3 regions of the Sphingomonas sp. GW821-FHT04B01 genome follow, and region 1 is predicted to be linked to each of the others. Evidence: riboswitches for the same ligand, from Rfam matches in the RefSeq annotation. Region 1 holds a riboswitch; each other region holds the start of a gene.
What was found. A riboswitch is a leader RNA that binds a small molecule or an ion and turns the genes downstream of it on or off. The one in region 1 is predicted to bind cobalamin.

Region 1 (2,198 bases):
CTCATAGGCGATCTCGAGATCGGCGACACCCGATCCGGTCGGCTGGATCGGCAGGTCGCCGTAGCTTTCGGCGGGGCCATTCTGATCGGTCGTGTCGGTCATCATTCTCTCCTCGTGCGCGGCGTCAACGCACCGTGCCGGGGACCGGACGCATCGCCCGTCGAACATGCGGAAAATGACCTCTATCAGGAACTTAGATCAGCATGACGCATTAGGAACCGGTTCGGGAGACGGCGTCGCCACCTCTGGCCTGCCGGCCCCCGGATACTGCCGGGAGCGGTCATGACCCATGTGCTGATCATCGAGGATTCCTATTTGTTCGGCCAGTTCGTCGCCGACGCCGCGGTGCTCGCCGGTGCCGGCAGCACGGAGATCGTGGAGACGCAGGAAGCGGCGGAAGCGGCGGCGCAGCGCTGCATGCCGGGCATGATCATCGCCGACGTCAAGCTCGTCCACGGCTCCGGGGTCCGTGCGGTCGAGCGGATCGCCAAGGGACGCCGCATCCCGATCCTCTACGTCACCGGCTATCCCGAACGCTGCGGCGAATGCCCGCCGGGATCGACGGTGATCGAAAAGCCGGTGTCGCACGATACGCTGCAACGCTCGATCAGCCGGCTGATCGAGGATGAGGCCGCACACCTCGCGGCGCATTGACGGGGCGGGGTGGAGCCGCCGCCGGCATGATGCGGCGACGGCTCCGACAGTCCTGGAGAACTGCACACGAAGGATCGGGAGAACCCTTCCTGCTGCGCACGGGCTCTAATGGTTAACGGCGGCAAGTCGACCGGAAACGGGCTATGTACGAAACCGTACACAGCGATCGCCGTCTCCGCCCGCCTGCGCGATTGGCAAAGCCGGCGGTAGCGGCTAAGTCGACCGGCGGCGCCGGTCTCCGGTGCCATGATCGCGTCGGTGCCCTTCGCAAGAGGGCGTAAATGGGAATGCGGTGCGGGGCCTCGGCTCCAATGCCGCGGCTGTCCCTGCAACTGTAAGCGGCGAGCGACGGACACATGCCTTCCCCCCGCGGGAAGGCGGCCACTGGCAAGGGTTCGCCCGATCCGGGAAGGCCGTGCCCCGAGCGACGACCCGCGAGCCAGGAAACCTGCCGGCGATAGGGTCGCTCTTGCTTTGGTCCAGGGGATGGCCGGGGCACGGTGTTCCGTCTGAGCGACGAAGACCCATGCGGTTGGCCCGCATCGGTGCGTGGCGCGGGCGACATGCGAAGCGCCCGTCCGTCGCTCGCGCATCGGCGATATGTGGCCCCACCGTGTTCTCGTCGTCGCGGCGCTCGCGAAGGAACATCCGTGGCCGATCCACAACTCGCCAAGATCCCCGTCACCATCGTCACCGGCTTCCTCGGCGCCGGCAAGACGACGCTGATCAGCCATCTGATCCGCAACGCCAACGGCCGCCGGCTCGCGGTGGTGGTCAACGAATTCGGCACCTTGGGTGTCGACGGCGACATCCTTAAGGGCTGCGCGATCCCCGATTGCCCGGCGGAGAATGTCGTCGAGCTGGCCAATGGCTGCATCTGCTGCACCGTCGCCGACGATTTCATCCCGACGGTGGAGACCTTGCTCGCGCTCGACCCGCGCCCCGACCATATCCTCATCGAGACATCAGGCCTGGCGCTGCCCAAGCCGCTGCTGAAGGCGTTCGACTGGCCGGCGATCCGCTCGCGCATCACCGTCGACGGCGTCATCGCGCTGGCCGACGCCGAGGCGGTCGCCGCCGGTCGCTTCGCCACCGATGTCGCCGCGCTCGACGCGCAGCGCGCCGCCGATCCGGGGATCGACCACGAGACGCCGCTGGCGGAGGTGTTCGAGGACCAGCTCGCCTGTGCCGACATGGTGCTGCTGACCAAGGCCGACCTCGCCGGGCCGGAGGGCGTCGCCGCCGCCCGAGCGGTGATCGCCGCCGAGGCGCCGCGGCCGGTGCCGGTGGTCGAGCTGACCGACGGCGTGATCGATCCCGCGGTGATCCTCGGTCTCGACGCCGCGGCCGAGGACGACATCGCCGCCCGCCCCTCGCATCATGACGGCGAGGACGAGCATGAGCACGACGATTTCGACAGCCTCGTCCACGAAACCGGCGAGATCGACGATCCCGCCGATCTGGTCGCGCGGATCGAACGGCTCGCGCGCGAGTCCGACGTGCTGCGCGTCAAGGGCTATGCGGCGGTGCGCGGCAAGCCGATG
Region 2 (2,198 bases), on a different contig from region 1:
GGGCGGCGACGACGATCCGCGGGTGGAATATCTGCGCATCGTCGTGCGCAACCTGCGCCTGAAGCTGGAGGAGCCGAACGCGACCGGGAGCGTGATCGCCAACGAACTGGGCGTGGGATATCGGTTGCTGATGGGGTGAAAGAGGGGGGCGACCGTTCGCCCTGCGCTCCTCGAAGGGCAGGTGAGTCTCACCGTGCTTCGACAGGCTCAGCACGAACGGGTCAGGGGCGGCTCAGTCCCTCCCCGGAAACGGCTGCAACGGCAGCACCATGCTGGCGGCGACGAAATAGACCTCGCGCATCGCGGCGGCGACCTGCTGGTTGAGCCGGCCTGCGGCGTCGCGGAAGGCGCGGCCGAGCGGATGGTCGGGGACGATGCCGAGGCCGACCTCGTTGCTGACGACGAACAGCGGCAGCGGGGTCGCGGCGAGCGCGGCGAGCAGGGCGTCCGACCGCGCCGCGACGTCGTGCTCGCCGAGCATCACGTTGGTCAGCCAGAGCGTCAGGCAGTCGATCAGGATCGCGCCATCCTCGATTGCGGCGACCGCCTCGGGCAGCGCGAGCGGGCATTCGACGGTCGTCCAGCGCGTGTCGCGGTCGGCGCGGTGGCGGGCGATCCGGTCGGTCATCTCGCCGTCCCACGCCTCGGCCGTGGCGAGATAGTGGAGCGGGCCGGCGCAGCGCTCGGCGGCGGCCTGCGCCAGCCGGCTCTTGCCCGAGCGGGCACCACCCAGGAACAGCGTCTTGGCTGCGATCATCTTGCCTTCGTCTCCGCGGGGTTCTAGGGGCGCCGATGCGACAGGTTCCCAGAGATGGGATGAAAAGGGAACCCGGAAGCGAGCCTTGCAGCTCGTCAGCCGGGGCTGCCCCCGCAACTGTGACCGGCGAGCCCTGCTCCCCGCGCGCCACTGGATCATCCCGATCCGGGAAGGCCGGGCAGGGCGACGACCCGCGAGCCAGGAGACCTGCCCGTCGCGGTTGTCCTTCGTCCGGACGGGGTGTGCCGGCACGATCGAGGATTTCCTCGCGAGACGACGATGTTGGGGGCGTTGCGCGGCGGACAGACCGGTTCCGGCACATCCGCGGTGCGTGCTCCCGTTGTTGCAACGAAGGGGGAAACCATCGTGAAGAACTACGCCTGTCTCATCCTGCTGCCGTGCATCGCGGCCGCGACACCTGCCTTCGCCCAGACCGCGCAATCGACCAGCGGCCTTGAGCAGGTCGCCGACGCCGGCAGCGACATCCTCGTCACCGCCAATCGCGAGGCGCGACCCGCATCTACCGTCGGCCAGGCGGTGACCGTCCTCGACACCGCGACGATCACCCAGCGGCAGGCGGTGGTCGTCGCCGATCTGCTGCGCCAGACGCCGGGCGTCAGCGTGACGCGCAACGGCGGCGTCGGCACCGCGACCTCGGTCAACATCCGCGGCGCGGAGAGCGACCAGACCGTCGCGCTGATCGACGGGATCAAGCTCAACGATCCCTCGTCGCCGGGCGGCGGCTTCGACTTCGGCGGGCTGCTGATCGGCAATATCGCGCGGATCGAGGTGCTGCGCGGCGCGCAATCGGTGCTGTGGGGCAGTCAGGCGATCGGCGGCGTCGTCAACCTCATCACCCGCCAGTCGACCGAGCAGGTCGCGGTCAACGCGCGCGTCGAGGGCGGCTGGCACGAAACCGGGCAGGGCTTCGCCAACGTCTCGGGCAAGATGGGGCCGGTGTCGGCGAGCCTGGGCGGCGGTTATTACACCACCGAGGGCATCTCGGCCTATGCGCCCGGCACGGAGCGCGACGGCTATCGCAATTATGCCGCCAACGGCAGCCTCGGCATCGCGCTGGCGCCGACCGTCTCGCTCGATGTGCGCGGTTTCTATTCCAACGGCCGCACTGATATCGACGGCTTCCCGCCGCCCACCTTCGCCTTTGGCGATACGCGCGAATATGGCACGAGCGAGCAATGGACGGGCTATGCCGGACTCAATGCGGCGCTGTTCGACGGCCGGTTCCGCAACCGCTTCGGCTATGCGCATACCGATACCGACCGGCACAATTACGATCCCGACGGCACGCCGACGGAGACGTTCGCCGGCAAGGGGCGCAACGACCGGATCGAATATCAGGGCGTCGCCGATCTTGGTTCCGCGGTGTTCGCCACCTTCGGCGCGGAGCGCGAGGTGTCGCGCTTCACCACGGCAAGCTACG
Region 3 (2,198 bases), on a different contig from region 1:
TCGATCGACCAGCGGCGTATCGTGTCCCGCTCGTAGCGCAGGCCGGCGACGATCGAGACGTGCCTGCCGAGCGTCAGCCGATCCTCGGCAAAGACGGCATATTCGTTGGTCCGCGTGCGATAGCGCGGCGCGATGCCCTGTGTGTCGATGATGCGGCCGGGATCGAAAGCCGAGGGATCGACCTCCGAAATCTGCGGGGCCGAACCGAAATTGTGCGAATAGGTCAGCTTGATGAGGTTGACGTCGAAACCCACGACAAGCGCGTTGCCGATGCCCTCGGCGATGCCCGTCCTGAGCGTCACGCTGCCCTGATCGCCCCACTGCGTCTGGTCGTGGACGATCCCGGTCATGTCGGTGCGCAGGATGCGACCGGGGGTGCCGACGTTGCCGCTGCCGTTGGGGCAGGCGCCGTCCGCGGCGATCCAGCAATAGCTCTCGAGGTTGAGCCACGAGCGTCTGGACGTCAGGCGATAGGCCTGGTTGCTGACGGTGAGCGCATCGTTCGCCGTCCAGTCGACCTGCAGACTGGTACGGTTGTCGCGGTAGCGGATGACGCCGTCGCGTGTGTTGTAGTTCCGTTCCCGGATGCCGTCGTCGAGCCGGCCGTCGATCAGCGGCGTGCCGAAATAGCGCATCGGCTTTTGGTCGCCGTAGTCGTCGCGCGCGGTGACGACGAGCGTGTCGGTCGGCGCCCAGCGCAACGTACCCGACACGGCATAGCTGCGCGACCGGCCGCGATCGACATAGCCGTCCGATCGGCGATAGCTGCCATCGATCCGATAGGAGAGGCGCTCGGTGGCGGGTCCGCCAGCGCCCGCTGCGACATGGAAGCTGTCCTGCGAGCCGTAGCCGATCTCGCCTTCCACCTGGGTCCGCTGCGTATCGGGTTTGCGCATCAGGACATTGACCGCACCGCCAAGCGCGCCCTGGCCGTACAGCACGGAGGCCGGACCGCTCAGGATGTCGATGCGCTCGACCATCCACGGTTCGGTCGGAAAGGTGATCGTGCCGGCGGCCGGAAACAGCCGTACGCCGTCGATGAGCCGCAACACCGATCCCTGACCGCTGAAGCCACGCGCGGCGAGCGCGGTGCCGCCATTGCCGGGATTACCGGCGTTGCTGACTCCGGGTGCCCGGCTTTCCGCATCGACCACGGACATGTCGCCACGCGCGCGGATCGTCGCGCCGTCGATGACCGTGATCGTTGCCGGGGTTTCGAGCGGCGTGAGGCCCAGGCGGCTCGCGGTGGTATTCGGTTCGGTTAGCGTGTCACGGCTATTCTGCCCGACGACCAGGATGTCCTCGTCGCCGGCGGTGACCGTGGACTGAGCGTCGAGCGGACCTGCGAAGACGGGCGACATCAAAGCGCCCGCGAACGCGAGGCGGGATGACAGGAACGGCATTACGATAATCCCCGGGCGTCGAGCGAACCCGGCAGGGACCTTCCGCGAACGGCCGACATTCGCGCCGGCCGGACGCCATCGCGACCGGCACGCATGCCCGTGCGGTCCCCACCGCACACGTCGTCGCTCGACGGAGTACCGTGCCGCGGCCACCCCCTGGGCCAGGCAAGAGCGACCAGACGCCGGCAGGTCTCCTGGCTCACGGGTCATCACACGATGCACGGCCTTCCCAGGCCCGCTGACTTACGTCCGGCCCAGTGGCTGCCCCTTCCGTGCAGGAAGAAGCGATATGCATCGCGCTCGCCGCTTACAGTTGCAGGGACAGCCTCGGATTCAGGCAGCGAACCACCTTCACCGCGTTCCCTATTAAGCCCCTCTCGGGGCACCGACGCGATCATGCCGGCCCGCTCGCATGGAACAGGTCGACGATGACTGTGTATATCGGCGGAAACCGTCGTGCAACCGGACGACGCTACGATCGCAAAGGTCCAGACGGAGAGACGGCCCCCTTTATGAATGTCGGAAGTTCGGGAGCCACCGAAGGGGGCGGGAATGACCGCGCTTGGGTCTACCCGGTAACAGTGCCACTTTTCGGATTCTCTGGTCGTTCGAGTCTAGATCGCAGTGTCATCGAAAAGCACCAACTTCTTGCAGTAAGACGACAGCTATCTGAAGGCGAGCGCCTACAGGCATCCGGGCAGCAGTTGCCCAGTGTTCACCTTGATTGACGGTCCGATCAGCCCTGTTACCCTCCACCTTGCGGCTTTCAGGAACGAGGACGCATCGCTGGGAGAT

Region 2: it holds a riboswitch for cobalamin, as region 1 does, so the genes downstream of both, AC07UH_RS13740 (TonB-dependent receptor plug domain-containing protein) here and cobW (cobalamin biosynthesis protein CobW) in region 1, are expected to answer to the same signal.
Region 3: it holds a riboswitch for cobalamin, as region 1 does, so the genes downstream of both, AC07UH_RS15530 (TonB-dependent receptor) here and cobW (cobalamin biosynthesis protein CobW) in region 1, are expected to answer to the same signal.

The regions. Positions count from the first base shown of each region.
Region 1 covers NZ_JBWKTR010000008.1:91,204-93,401, forward strand. The annotation lists gene AC07UH_RS17215 (hypothetical protein) at 1-102, opposite strand, end outside; gene AC07UH_RS17220 (response regulator) at 283-654, shown strand; cobalamin riboswitch at 894-1,124, shown strand; gene cobW (cobalamin biosynthesis protein CobW) at 1,305-2,198, shown strand, end outside.
Region 2 covers NZ_JBWKTR010000005.1:171,139-173,336, forward strand. The annotation lists gene AC07UH_RS13730 (response regulator transcription factor) at 1-139, shown strand, start outside; gene cobU (bifunctional adenosylcobinamide kinase/adenosylcobinamide-phosphate guanylyltransferase) at 233-754, opposite strand; cobalamin riboswitch at 783-986, shown strand; gene AC07UH_RS13740 (TonB-dependent receptor plug domain-containing protein) at 1,124-2,198, shown strand, end outside.
Region 3 covers NZ_JBWKTR010000007.1:12,538-14,735, reverse strand. The annotation lists gene AC07UH_RS15530 (TonB-dependent receptor) at 1-1,361, opposite strand, end outside; cobalamin riboswitch at 1,571-1,806, opposite strand; gene AC07UH_RS15525 (hypothetical protein) at 2,115-2,198, shown strand, end outside.